2 regions of the Bacillus sp. z26 genome follow, and region 2 is predicted to be linked to the other one. Evidence: riboswitches for the same ligand, from Rfam matches in the RefSeq annotation. Region 2 holds a riboswitch; the other holds the start of a gene.
What was found. Region 2 has a riboswitch for glycine ahead of gcvT (glycine cleavage system aminomethyltransferase GcvT). Riboswitches for the same ligand answer to the same signal wherever they lie in the genome.

Region 1: another riboswitch for glycine. It lies ahead of AC4G3K_RS15150 (amino acid permease); the one in region 2 lies ahead of gcvT (glycine cleavage system aminomethyltransferase GcvT).

What each region holds. Positions count from the first base shown of each region.
Region 1 covers NZ_JBZFQM010000005.1:135,912-143,640, reverse strand. Annotated here, with positions in the region: gene AC4G3K_RS15155 (DMT family transporter) at 363-1,274, shown strand; glycine riboswitch at 1,774-1,851, shown strand; gene AC4G3K_RS15150 (amino acid permease) at 2,024-3,373, shown strand; gene adhP (alcohol dehydrogenase AdhP) at 3,854-4,879, opposite strand; gene rbsK (ribokinase) at 5,295-6,221, opposite strand; gene exaC (acetaldehyde dehydrogenase ExaC) at 6,544-7,729, shown strand, end outside.
Region 2 covers NZ_JBZFQM010000001.1:663,781-671,509, reverse strand. Annotated here, with positions in the region: gene AC4G3K_RS03090 (YqhG family protein) at 50-844, opposite strand; gene AC4G3K_RS03085 (DEAD/DEAH box helicase) at 822-2,516, opposite strand; glycine riboswitch at 2,725-2,817, shown strand; glycine riboswitch at 2,820-2,917, shown strand; gene gcvT (glycine cleavage system aminomethyltransferase GcvT) at 3,098-4,216, shown strand; gene gcvPA (aminomethyl-transferring glycine dehydrogenase subunit GcvPA) at 4,213-5,559, shown strand; gene gcvPB (aminomethyl-transferring glycine dehydrogenase subunit GcvPB) at 5,552-7,009, shown strand; gene AC4G3K_RS03065 (GNAT family N-acetyltransferase) at 7,139-7,639, shown strand.

The DNA.
Region 1 (7,729 bases), on a different contig from region 2:
CTAACCAATGCCACCCTCCCATGTATTCAATCTTTCCATCCTCTAATAAATCGTCTGCTAACATTTTCATTATATTGTAAAATTTGAGAAAAATAAAAAGAAAGCCCTTTCTTAATGAGGCAAATTCATTGGGTACGATTTTATCTTTAAAAGCCTTGACATGCTTTAGTATGAAATTATATTCTTGACTCTATGACTCTGTTAATGTTCAAGAATACTTAGCACTCCTCTCCCTTTAGCGACATCAGTCAAGTTTCTTTCAGAAAACCAAACCTTTCCTGGTTGTCACTTACTCGGAGTTCTGCAAGCCTATTAAACATCAACAGTTCTAATATAGAAAATCTTCAACAAGGAGAATCATTATGTGGTTTATTTTTTCACTTCTAACAGCATTAGCCTGGGGCGGTGCTGACCTATTTTACAAAAAAGGAACAGATAGCAATGACAAGTACAGCCATATAAAAATTATAATCATGGTTGGTCTTGTAATGGGAATTCATGCAACTGCCTATATGATTATAAAAGATATACAGTTTAATCCAATGGATATGATTAAATATTTGCCTGTATCTGCTTTATACATCCTATCCATGGCATTTGGATATATTGGTTTGCGCTATATTGAATTGTCCATCGCTTCACCGATACAGAATTCATCAGGTGCCGTAACAAGTATTCTGCTTTTCATCTTTTTCACTCATGAGCTGAGTATCCTGGAAGTACTCGGGATTATCATCATCACTCTAGGGATTGTCGGAATTGCCGTTCTGGAAAAAAGAGCAGAAGATGAAGCACGTCTACTGAATTCTGAGCATATCGATAAAAAATATCAAATCGGTTTTTTGGCCATCATCTTCCCGATTTTATATTGTATTATTGATGGGCTTGGTACCTTTGCGGATGCCATCTATCTGGATGAATTAAAATTAATCAGCGAAAATTCAGCGTTATTAGCTTATGAATATACCTTTTTCATCTGCGCAGCTGTATCCTTTATCTATCTGCGTTTTATCAAGAAGGAATCCTTCCATGTATTTAAAGAACGGGATAAAGGTATCGCAGCTATTTTGGAAACGGTTGGGCAATTCTTCTATGTTTTTGCCTTGTCATCAGGAAATGCCATTATCGCGGCACCTTTAATTGCATCTTACAGTATCTTTTCAGTCATCCTGTCACGAATCTTCCTAAAAGAGAAGCTGACAAAAAAACAATACATGATCATCGCATTTGTCATTTTCGGTATTATCCTGCTTGGAATTGCGGATGAATTGTAGATTTAAAAAAGTATGTAATTCCGTTCTTGTACGAGCATATCAAGGACCAAATCTTCATTGATTTGGTCTTTTTGTTATGCCTTCCTTCCCTTAACCATAAAAAGAAAAGTATTCAACCGCTCTTCCTATGAATCTGGTAGTATTCTCTTTTGATTTCAAATCCCTTGTTTTGTATCTAATTAATTCGTTTCATCCTTTGGTAATACAAAGTCTCATTCTATTTAATAGACACAATCCATCCCCTTCTTTTTTCCTTATATAAAGCTTTAAAGGCAATTTACCTATATTTTATTTTTACATAGTTTTTATTTTGGAATGGCCTTTGAAGTTTACTTTACAACATCCTCTATAATCACGGTTTCATCAGATTAAACAACTACCTGCAATACGTTTGACAACATATTAATTTAGTGATAGCATTTTTGTCATATCATTTTTCTGAAATTTTATTAAAAATTTAATATAGCATGCATTGATCGCTGTGGATAAAACTATAGCGGGAGCAGCTTCTGGAGAGACTGTATATTTACAGCGCCGAAGGATTCACAATCTCAGGCAAAAGGACAGAAAGGTAACGATTTTTGTTATTCTAGCCCTTTTAGAGATTGGAGACTACCAATCTCTTTTTTTATTGTCCAATCATCAATCGTGAGGTGGGACATTGCATCTAAATAAAGAGAAAGTATGACAATTATCTATTTTACTAGGTGCCTGTTTTAGACATCTAAGAATAAACGGGGGCATGCAACTTGGCTAAACAAGAGTTAAAAAGAGACTTGAAAAATCGTCATGTACAACTAATTGCAATAGGGGGTACTATTGGTACCGGCTTATTTTTAGGTTCCGGAAAATCGATACATTTAGCCGGCCCTTCCATTATTTTTTCTTATTTGATTATAGGGATTGCTTTATTTTTTGTGATGAGAGCCTTAGGAGAATTACTTTTATCCAATTCAGGCTATACGTCCTTCATAGATTTTGCTGCTGAATATCTTGGCCCCTGGGCCGGATTTGTAACTGGATGGACGTATTGGTTCTGCTGGATTATGACGGCCATGGCTGATATTATCGCTGTTGGGTTATATACACAATACTGGTTTGATATCCCACAATGGGTACCTGCCATCATCTGTTTAGTGATTCTTTTAGGATTAAATCTTTTGACCGTCAAACTCTTTGGTGAGTTAGAATTCTGGTTTGCCATTATAAAGGTCGTCACTATTGTTGCACTTATTATCATAGGAATTGTACTCCTTGTGATTGGTTTTGAAACGGATAGCGGAACTGTTTCTATTTCTAATCTTTGGAATCATGGCGGCATGTTCCCGAATGGAATATCGGGATTCTTACTATCTCTGCAAATGGTTGTCTTCTCCTTTGTAGGAGTTGAACTTATTGGTGTATCAGCTGCTGAAACAGCTAATCCGCGAAAGAACATTCCATCTGCTATCAACAAAATACCCGTTCGGATCTTGCTGTTTTATGTAGGTGCTTTATTTGTAATTTTATGCATAAACCCTTGGGATCAATTAAGTGCAACAAGCAGTCCATTTGTGGGGGTATTTGCCTTAATCGGTATTCCAATGGCAGCGGGTATCATTAACTTTGTTGTCTTAACATCTGCAGCCTCTGCTTCAAACAGCGGACTATTCTCAACCAGCCGTATTCTTTACAATTTAAGCAATAACAAAGAAGCGCCTGAAAATTTTTCTAAATTAAATAAACATCATGTACCTAGTCATGCATTATTTACTTCTACAATTGTAGTTTCAATAGGTGCACTGCTTAGTAAGCTGATACCAGAGCAGGCTTTTACAATCGTTACAACAATCAGCGCTATCTGTTTCATTTGGGTATGGAGCATTATTTTGATTTCCCATATTAGATATGTCAAAACAAGGCCTGATTTAAGAGCTTCAACTACATTTAAAGCTCCATTAACACCAGTTATAAATTACGTGATACTCGGTATGTTTGCTTTCATATTAATCGTGATGCTCTTTGCTGCAGAAACACGTTTATCCATGTTGTTGACACCATTATGGTTTATCTTATTGATTGCTTTATATAACTTTCAGAAAAAGAAGAGATCAAGATAATAGCTCATTAATAATAATGCACTCTAATTGTTAAGTATGATCAAACAATTAGAGTGCATTTTTTATCATATACACTGTATGAACGACCAGCAGTCAGTGACTTAATGAAAATTGAGCCCGGCACGATACCAAACTCAGTTAAAATAGTTTAAAGATCTATTTCCTTTATTTATCAATCTCCAGTTGCTCCTTATTCTGCGGTATAATCGCTGTGAAAGGATCGAGATCCACTGTATCTAAAAATGAATTAAAATCAAATTCCAGAATGGCATGATTTATATCAAAAATAGTGATTTTTTGAACGATATCCCCCTCATATACAACTTCTTCACTTAAAATCAAACCAGGATGTTAAATACGTTTTCTATGTACTAAGCCCTCTTAAATCCAATAAAAAGTATAAAAAAAGCAGCCTTACATCCGAATGAATGGAATGTAAGGCTGCCAAAATTTTATTGTATAAAAGGATATTGATTGGAATTATTCATGTTTGTGCATATCGATGACCATACGGCCTTGGATCTTACCTGCTTCCATTTCTTCAAAAATATCATTTACTTCATGCAGGCATCTTGTTTCTACGATTGGCACTACTTTGCCCTCTGCTCCAAATTGGAATGCTTCTTCTAAATCTTTACGTGTACCTACTAAGGATCCAACGATTTGAATACCATCCAATACGGTTTTCACAATAGCCAAATCCATTGTTTCAGGAGGTAATCCTACTGCAACAACTTTAGCAGTGGCACGTACAGAGTTTACAGCTTGGTTAAAGGCAACTTTGGAAACAGCTGTCACGACAGCAGCATGAGCTCCGCCAACTTTTTCTTGGATCCACTCACCTGCATCACCATCAGTTAATGGGTTACATACAAGGTCTGCTCCCACTTCTTTAGATAATGCCAATTTATCATCATTAATATCCACCGCAATTACTTTTGCATTGAATACATTTTTTGCATATTGGATAGCAAGGTTACCTAAGCCACCACAGCCAAAGATAGCAATCCATTGACCTGGTTTAATATCAGAAACTTTGATCGCTTTGTAGCAAGTTACACCTGCGCAAGTAATACTGCTTGCTTGTGCCGGATCTAACCCTTCAGGTACTTTAACCGCATAGTCCGCATCGACGATACATTGTTCAGCCATCGCTCCATCAACTGTGAAGCCAGCATTTTGTACGCTGCGGCAGAAGGTTTCATTTCCTGTCACACAGTATTCGCAAGTTCCGCATCCTTTATAGAACCAGGCAATGCTGACACGATCTCCTACTTTTAAACTTGTCACATCGTCTGCAATTTCTTTTACAATACCGATTCCTTCATGCCCAGGAATTCTTCCCGGAACTTCACCAAAATCACCTTTTGCTACATGCAAATCTGTATGACATACTCCGCAATATTCTACATCAACTAAAGCTTGACCAGGTTGTAATTTAGGTAATTCCTTTTCAACAATTTCCACTTTACCAGGATTCTTTGCACTCACTACAGCTGCTTTCATTCCAATCAATCCTCCGTATGTATATTAGATTGCTCAATGTTTCACATACTTATTATAATTGTGTCTATTCACAAAAGCAATACATATTGAATAATTTAATATAATCAGATTATTATATTAAATACATTTTGAACTATCAGTTAAATTTATAAAATATGAAATATGAGCAGTTCCGAACTTACAATAACTCTGATTATTAAACTCAGGAAGTCAGAGTTGAAAAGTCTAACTTCCTGAGTTTGTTTATTGTGTCGGTCCTTTTTAAAATAATCGTATATTTCTAATTTGATTTTTTATAAGTTAAATAATAGCTCTCCAATTTTATGCTTTTAAATAGCTTACTCTAAGACTAGCGATAAGAATGACCTCTGCGCAATGGGCTCGCAGCCATATGAACTTACAGTTAGAATCCTGCTTATGATTCCTTCCTTTTACTCAAAAACAGATTAACTTCATCAATACTTGGATAAGAGTTCTGAGTACCGCGTTTTGTGACACTTAATGCTGCAAAGGCGGTGGCCATATTAATCGCTTGAACAACATTGCCATTCTGTTCATAATAGTGGGCAAAACAGCCGATAAACGCGTCTCCAGCTCCCGTAGTGTCAATTGCATCAACCCTATATGAATCCACAATATGTGCCCCATTATTGGTGACCCACATCACACCACGGCTCCCCATCGTTACAATGACGTTTTTAACCCCTTCCTCTACCAGGCTGGCTGCAGCAGCTTCAATTTGTTCAATCGTTGAAACAGGCAGACCTGTTAAAATCTCGAGTTCACTTTCATTCGGAACGAAAAAGTCACATTTACATACATAACTATAGTCCAATTTTTTTGTAGCTGGTGCTGGGTTCAGGATAACAGGAATCCCAAGCTCGTTCCCAATTTCTATAGCACGATAAACAGTCTCGAGCGGAATTTCCAATTGAAGAACAATCAAAGAACATGTCTTCAGCTTTTCTTTTGCTTTATCCACATCCTCTGGTAAAAGGTATTGATTAGCCCCTTTTATAATTAAAATACGATTTTTGGAATCCGGGTCAACAAAGATTGGTGCAACCCCACTGGAGGTTCCCGGAACCACCTTCGTAAACTCTGTATCAATTCCATATCGCTCAAGGTTATGAATGGTATTATCTGCAAAGATGTCATCTCCTACTTTTGTTACCATCATTACCTTTGAGCCCAGTTTTGCTGCCGCTACAGCCTGATTGGCACCTTTCCCTCCACAACCCATTTCAAAATCCGGAGCCTCCAGGGTTTCTCCCTCTTTTGGCATTCGATCAATATATGAGATAAGATCGACCATATTCGATCCAATAACTGCAATTCCCATTATTTTTTCCTCCTTATTTTTTCCTCACAGAGAAGATTCTATATACTAATTTTTCAACTATAATATAATACTAAAGGATTATTTTGGTAGATGAAACTGTAAGAATAACTATTTTTTCTATGTTCACAATAATATTCCCTTATTTCATCTTTCTCATATACATGCATTTCTCCTATAATCACAGTCATATTATTTGAAATTTCCTTGAATTAGTCGAATAATAGAAAAGTAAACGTTTACTTGATGATTATTTTTATACCAAAATAGCATCAAAAACCTTACATCTACGAATTTTCAATACGAACAAAGGGGAGAAGTTAACATGATTTATGCAAATCCTAATACGGATGGGGCAGTTGTCCATTTCAAAGAAAAATACGATAACTTTATCGGAGGTAAATGGGTTGCACCGGTTAAAGGTCAGTATTTTGAGAATAAATCTCCAGTAACAGGAGAAGTCTTTACGAAAGCCGCTCGTTCTTCTGCAGAAGATATTGAATTGGCATTAGATGCAGCACATGCAGCTAAAGAAGCTTGGGGGAAAACTTCTACTGCTGAACGTGCTCGTTTATTAAATAAAATTGCTGATCGTTTAGAAGAAAACTTAGAAAAGATTGCTATAGCTGAAACTTGGGATAACGGGAAAGCAGTGCGTGAAACATTGAATGCGGATATTCCTTTGGCAATCGATCACTTCCGATATTTTGCAAGTGCCATTCGTACACAGGAAGGAAGAACTACTCAATTAGACAATGATACAGTAGCTTACCACTTCCAGGAACCACTTGGGGTAGTGGGACAAATCATTCCTTGGAATTTCCCGATTCTAATGGCTGTATGGAAAATCGCTCCGGCCTTGGCAGCGGGCAACTGTATCGTATTAAAACCTGCTGAACAAACTCCTGCCTCCATTATGGTACTCATTGAATTAATTCAAGATTTACTACCAGCAGGTGTCCTTAATGTTGTAAATGGTTTCGGTGTGGAAGTTGGTAAACCACTTGCAACTAACCCACGTATTGCAAAAATCGCCTTTACAGGTTCTACAGCTGTTGGACGTCAAATTATGCAGTATGCCACTGAAAATATCATCCCTGTCACATTGGAGCTTGGTGGTAAATCACCTAATGTCTTCTTCGAAGACGTGATGGATCAAGATGATGAATTTTTAAATAAAGCAATCGAAGGTCTAGTTATGTTTGCGCTAAACTCCGGCGAAATTTGTACATGTCCTTCACGTGCTTTAATCCAGGAATCCATCTATGATAAATTTATGGAACGTGCTTTAGAGCGAGTGAAAGCCATCAAAATTGGGAACCCACTTGATACAGAAGTCATGATGGGTGCGCAAGCCTCTAATGAACAAAAAGAAAAAATCTTATCCTACATTAAACTCGGTAAAGAAGAAGGCGCTGAATGTTTAATCGGGGGAGAAGAAAATGACCTCGGTGAAGGTCTTCAAAATGGTAACTATATTAAGCCAACTGTTTTCAAAGGTCATAACAAAA
Region 2 (7,729 bases):
TAACTATAGCTGGTCTTATTATAGCCGCTTTTTTATACACTTTTCTCCCTTATATAGCTTTACCAGTAAGATAAAAGAGTCCCCCATTTATGATGTTGACACGGATCCGGGGTTCATATTGCATGCGCAATGCCTCTTTTTCTAGTTCATACGTTTTACTTTCCTCTTCTTTTTGATCCTCATAAAAATGGTTCAGCAAATTTAGATCTTTATTCCAACGTACATAGGCATCATCAGCCCACGCGTGGTCATCCTGATTGATTTTATTTTGAATATACGTTTTTAGTCTATTCAACCCGCTTTGATAACGAATGATCGGTGTCAGTGTAAATGTATAGTCAGATATTTTAGGTGTAAGCGTGAGTTGGTCAACCGAATCAATAAAATTTTCTGCAAAAATACCATTGATTAAATTTAATCCGATTGAACAAAATAAGTCCTTTTTTCGATCACACTCATAGGAAATATTTACATTCACAACCAGCCACGGAAATAAAGGCATTTGGCCACTTGTCACTTTAATTTCCTCAAATAAGCGAATATGCTTAGATAATTTTTGGGCAGATGAAAATATTTGGTGAAGGCGTGGTGACCCAAAATGAATGAATTCTCCCTTTGTATCAGGAGGGGCAGCCTCCTTATCAAGGATAAGAGTTAAACTCATCGGATTGGGTACTCCACCTATCTTTTCGAGATAATGCCAGTAAAAAGGACGGTTCATTAATTCTTTATCCATATCAATCGTCAATTGCACAGTGAGGTGGGCTGGTCCCTGATTGATGATTTCACAATGATTGGTTGTGAAAAATTGAACGAGAAACTCATGAATTTCCTGTTGCTGCATGTGAAGGCATCTCCTTTTTAATGTCTTGGGCAAGTTGAATTAAGGAAGTGAGATTATCCATTTTAATTTTCATCTCACCTTCTGTTTTTGATTTGCTGACGATGTCAGTTAGATGTTCATCAAGATTCTTAACCTCCAGTCTGGTTAGAATATCATCAAGTTCTCCAACAACTCGTTCAAATAAACGGATTTTTTCATATAGGATTTTCATAATATGTTCTTCAATGGTATTCTTGGTGGCGAAATTATAAATGCGGACATCTTCTGTTTGTCCAAGTCTGTGTATTCGGCCAATTCTTTGTTCCAGGCGCATCGGATTCCAAGGTAAATCAAAGTTAATAATATGATGGCAAAATTGCAGATTAATTCCTTCTCCACCTGCTTCTGTAGCTATTAAGACTTGTGCTTGTTTTTCAAATAGTTCTTTCATCCAGTCTTTCTTACTGCGTTTAAACCCACCACGGAATGGAACAGAAGTGATTCCATTTTGCTTAAGAAACCACTGTAAATATAATTGAGTGGCTCTATACTCGGTGAAAATAATGACCTTATCTTTAATGGAATGAATCAATTCAAGCGCTTTTTTTGCTTTTGAATTGCAATCAACCAATTCAACCTGGTTAATCAGGTTAAGTATTGCTTGCTTATAACTTGGTCCGGCATCTGGATTTCGATCCAGCATATTTTTCAGCGTAAAGTAGACTGCTTCTCTGCTGCTGCATGCTTCTCGTTGCAGAGTTAAAGTAGAAAATGTACTTCCTATTCCATCAGGTAATTCTTTTCTAAATGAAGAAACACCATCATAAAGAGATTGTTCTTTTTCAGTGAACTCAATAAATATCGTTTCCACTTTTCTGCTGGTCCATTCAATTCCGGTGTCCTGTCGTTTATTTCGAATCATGACCATATTCACCAATTCTTTTAAATAGGCATCATCTTTCAATGAACGCTTTTTAGCAGAAAAACGTTCGTTAAATTTAGCATAGCTCCCCAGATGGCCTGGTTTAAGCAATGAAACAAGATAAAAAATTTCTTCAAGCTTGTTTTGAATAGGAGTCGCCGTTAACAGTAAGCAGAATTTTTTCTGGATTTTTTGTACAAATTCATAGTTTTTGGTTTTATTGTTTTTTAATTTATGAGCTTCATCAATGATGACAATGTCATAGGTTTGTTCCAAAATGGCTGAGCGATGCGGTTCCCGTTTCGCGGTATCAATAGATGTAATGATACATTCTGAGTCCCATCCATATCCTTTTCTATATATGACAGCCGGAATATGGAACTTCTGATTCAGCTCTTTTGCCCATTGGGAAACAAGGGAAGCTGGAACAAGAATCAGGATTTTGCTTACTAACCCGCGAATCATATATTCCTTTAAAATAAGACCAGCCTCGATCGTTTTACCAAGCCCAACTTCATCAGCCAGTATGGCTTTGCCATTCATCCTTTCAATGACTTCTGTAGCTGCTTCCAGCTGATGGGATAGAGGCGTAAATCCAGATAAATGTTTTGGACTGAGGAGTCCATTGAATTCCGGAATTAGATTATGCTTTTCAGCTTCCAATCCGAGCTTGAAAAGAGAATAGTTGCACCATGGACCGTCCCCGTTAATTTTTTCTTCAAGTTCCTTTTCCCACTCTTCATCGAAATAGATCTTTGGTGTTAAACTCAATGCAACCCCCAACTTTCTTGATTTAAGCTTTTTAGTAAAATGTATGGTCAAATTAAAAAAATCTAGTTTCCTATCATTCGTTCCTGTAAGGAAATGGTTGCCACCTGATTATTGAAGATGGTAGGATATAAATATATAGATTATTTTGAAAATGGCTTACCTCTTGCTTTTTGTTTAGTATGACCAAATTACATAAGAATATGAGCGAATGAAGGCAAGGGGAGAGACCGTATAATAGCGGCACCGAAGGAGCAAATGGAAAATCCATGAATCTCTCAGGTAAACAGACGCTTGCTGGACGCATCTCTGGAGAGCGCTTTCTTATTTGCAAAGCCACCCAAGAGGAAACGCCAACGCACACACAAATGCCGGCGGTAAACTTTCAGGTATCAGGACAGAGACTTCCCATATAAGGGAGGTTTCTGTCCTTTTTCACATGTTTGTCTACTAGTTATCAATACATTCAATCTGAATAGCTGAGAGAAGTTGTGCTCTAAAGTAAGAACATATAAACAGTATCATTAAATAAAGATGCAAGAGGATCTATATAAAACAAACTTTTTATTTTTAGGAGGATAAGGATGGGAGAATTAAAGCAGACTCCGCTTATCAGTGTGTACAAAGAATATGGTGGAAAAACAATTGATTTTGGCGGCTGGGAATTGCCTGTTCAATTTTCGGGCATTAAACAGGAGCATGAAGCAGTGCGTACAAAAGCAGGCCTCTTTGACGTATCACATATGGGGGAATTCACTGTTAGGGGAACTGGTTCTTTACCATTTCTGCAGCAGATGATGACAAATGATGTAAGTAAGCTAAAACCAGGGCGTGCGCAGTATACGGCTATGTGTTATGAAGATGGCGGAACAGTGGATGACTTAATTATTTATAAAAAAGATGAAGACGATTATTTATTAGTAGTGAATGCTTCTAATATAGATAAGGATTTTGAATGGCTGCAAAAATATGCTGGTGAAGATGTGGACCTGAGAAATATATCTGAAGAAATGGGGCAATTGGCCTTGCAAGGGCCGCTTGCTGCAGATATTTTACAGGGGCTTACAAAGGATGTTGACCTGGACAGTATCGGATTCTTTTCTTTTCGCGAAGATGTCATGATTAATGATATTCGTGTACTTGTTTCCAGAACAGGCTACACAGGTGAGGATGGTTTTGAATTATATTGTAAGAGCGATGATGTGGTCAATTTATGGAAAAACCTTTTAGCTTTTGGCACGGATAGGGGTCTAATTCCCTGTGGTCTCGGGGCAAGAGATACGCTTCGCTTTGAAGCAAAATTGCCTTTATATGGCCAAGAACTTTCTCCGTCAATTACACCAATTGAAGCAGGGATAGGTTTCGCTGTCAAAACGGATAAAGAACATTTTATTGGGTTGGAAGTATTAAAAGAGCAGAAGGAAAATGGCGCGTCTCGGAAGCTTGTTGGCATTGAAATGATTGATCGCGGCATTCCCAGACATGGATATCCGGTTTTTGATAAAGATGAACTAATAGGTGAAGTGACTACGGGAACGCAATCTCCTACATTAAAGAAAAATATTGGCCTTATTTTGATCAAAGCTGAATTTGCAGTCCTTGATGAGGAAGTAGAGATAGAAATCAGAGGAAAAAGAGTGAAGGCGCAAATCGTCAATACCCCATTTTATAAACGTACTCAGGCAGGAGGAGTAAAAAAATGAAGCATCGTTACTTACCAATGACAGCCCAGGATGAGAATGAGATGTTAGACGCGATTGGTGTAGAATCAATTGATGATTTATTTTCTGATATCCCTGAAAAAGTAAGATTTAAAGGTGAATATAAGATAAAAAAGGCAAAGTCCGAAACATCTTTACTGAAGGAATTAACAGAGCTTGCTGAGAAAAATGCCAATCTTAAAACGAACAGTTCTTTTCTTGGTGCTGGAGTATATGACCATTACACGCCTATCATCGTTGATCATGTCATATCAAGATCAGAATTTTATACCGCTTATACACCGTATCAACCAGAGATTTCCCAGGGGGAATTGCAGGCTATTTTTGAATTTCAAACAATGATTTGTGAACTGACTGGAATGGATGTGGCGAACTCTTCCATGTATGATGGCGGTACTGCGTTGGCTGAAGCGGCTATGCTGTCAGCAGGCCATACACGCCGAAAGAAATTGCTCGTTTCAGAAGCGGTACATCCGGAATCACGAGCAGTGTTATCCACTTATGCAAAGGGCCAATATCTTGAACTTGAAGTTGTCCCTTGTAAAGATGGAATTACGGATACAGAACAGTTGGCGAGAATGATGACGGATGATACCGCTGGTTTTATCACACAATATCCAAATTTTTTCGGCCGAATTGAAAATTTAGCTGAAATCGAAAATATTGTTCATGAGCACAAGGGAATGTTCATCGTTTCTAGTAATCCACTATCCCTTGGTGTCCTGAAACCACCCGGTGAATTCGGTGCAGATATTGTCGTAGGAGATGCTCAGCCATTCGGAATACCTGCTGCATTTGGCGGCCCGCATTGTGGATATTTTGCCGTCACGACCAAGCTAATGAGAAAGGTACCAGGACGTTTGGTAGGTCAAACACTCGATGAGGAAGGCAAAAGAGGGTTTGTACTAACCTTGCAGGCAAGGGAACAACATATTCGCCGCGACAAAGCAACCTCAAATATTTGTTCTAACCAAGCGCTAAATGCACTTGCAGCTTCTGTGGCCATGACTGCTTTAGGGAAGAAAGGTGTTCAGGAAATGGCCCTTCAAAATCTTCAAAAAGCGCATTATGCTAAGGAACAACTGAAAGGGACGGGACTTGATATTGCCTTTGAAGGACCATCATTCAATGAATTTGTCGTTAAATTGAATGGTTCCGTGGCTTTGGCTAATAAAAAGCTTCTGCAAAAAGGGATTATTGGTGGTTATGATCTGGCCAGGGATTATCCTGCACTAACCAATCATATGCTTGTGGCTGTCACAGAAATGCGTACGAAAGAAGAGATTGATAGATTTGTTAGGGAATTGGGGGATTTTCATGAATAAGCACGATCAACCATTAATATTTGAACAGACAAAACAGGGTCGCATCGGCTATTCTTTACCTGAAATGGATGTTCCGAATGTAGCATTGACAGACCTTTTGCCTGGGGACTTTATTCGCACAGAGGAACCAAAGCTTCCAGAAGTATCGGAGTTGGATATTATGCGCCATTATACCGCACTTTCGAGAAGAAACCATGGTGTCGATTCCGGTTTTTATCCGCTTGGTTCCTGTACCATGAAGTACAATCCGAAAATAAATGAAAATGTTGCCAGGCTAAATGGATTTGCTCATGTTCATCCGCTCCAAGATGAGGAAACAGTGCAGGGATCCTTAGAGTTAATGTTCGATTTGCAGCAAAGTTTGAAGGAAATTACAGGTATGGATGAAGTCACTCTGCAACCGGCAGCTGGTGCGCATGGAGAGTGGACGGGATTAATGCTCATTCGTGCTTACCATGAAGCCAATGGGGATTTCAATCGTGTAAAAGTAATTGTTCCCGATTCTGCACATGGCACAAATCCTGCATCAGCAACAGTAGCAGGATTACAAACCATTACGGTGAAATCCGGTCCGGATGGATTGGTGGATCTGGAAGATTTGAAGAGGGTAGTAGGTCAGGATACAGCAGCCTTAATGCTTACAAATCCGAACACATTGGGACTTTTTGAAGAGCAAATAGTTGAAATGGCTGAAATTATTCATGGTGCCGGTGGTAAACTATATTATGATGGTGCCAATTTGAATGCTGTTTTGTCAAAAGCTCGGCCGGGTGATATGGGCTTTGACGTTGTTCATCTTAATTTGCATAAGACATTTACTGGACCGCATGGCGGTGGCGGACCGGGGTCAGGACCAGTTGGAGTGAAAAAAGAGTTGATTCCGTTTTTACCTAAACCACTTATCGTAAAAGAAGAGAATGGTTATCGACTTGATTATAATCGCCCGCAATCAATCGGCAGGGTAAAACCGTACTATGGTAACTTTGGAATCAATGTCCGTGCCTATACGTATATTCGTTCAATGGGACCAGACGGATTAAAGGCTGTAACAGAGTATGCCGTTTTAAATGCCAACTATATGATGCGAAGATTGGCAGAGTACTATGATCTTCCATATGATAAGCACTGTAAGCATGAATTTGTAATCAGTGGTAAACGTCAGAAGAAGCTGGGTGTTCGAGCCCTTGATATTGCCAAGAGATTATTGGATTTTGGCTACCATCCACCTACCATCTATTTTCCTCTGAATGTGGAAGAATGCATGATGATCGAACCGACTGAAACAGAATCAAAAGAGACATTGGATGGCTTTATTGATGCCATGATCCAAATTGCCAAGGAAGCAGAGGAAAATCCAGAAATTGTCCAGGAAGCACCACATACTACTGTAATCAGTCGCTTAGACGAAGCACTGGCTGCACGTAAGCCTGTATTGAAATATCAAAATTGATAGAACATATTATGGAAGCAGCTATCATGAGATTGGGTAGCTGCTTTTTTGAAAAGAAGGAAAATTTGGTCAGGAATTGGAGGGTTTATAATCGAAAATATAAATTTGAGCCTTTCAACTGAAAGGCTAATGCTAAGAGAACTGATGATCAGTGATTGGGAAGATGTACATAAATACGCTTCGCATGATATCGTTTGCAGATACCAGCCCTGGGGACCGAATACGGAAGAGGAATCAAGAGATTTCGTGAGCCAAGTTATTGAAGATTCAATAAAGGTACCAAGAACAAGATTTGTTTTTGCGATTATATATAAAGAAAAGATGATTGGAGCCGGAGAGTTTAATAGTAGAGATTTTACTAATAAAGCGGGCGAAATCGGCTATATTGTTCATCCGGATTATTGGAGAAAAGGAATTGCTACCGAAGTCGCTACTCTGCTAATTAACTTTGGATTCACAGAACTGAAAATGCATCGAATATTTGCAACCTGCGACCCAAGAAACATAGCTTCATCAAAAGTGTTGGAGAAAGTTGGAATGAGCAGGGAAGGGCAAATTCGCGATGATTTGTTATTGAGAGATGGCTGGCGCGATTCACTGCTTTATAGTGTGTTGGAGCACGAGTGGTAAAAGTTTAAAGAAAAAGAGGCTTCTGGCTTCTGTTAAAACTAAAGACCATCTAAAAGAGTTAGAAGCATTTATCATACTCATTCTTTATCG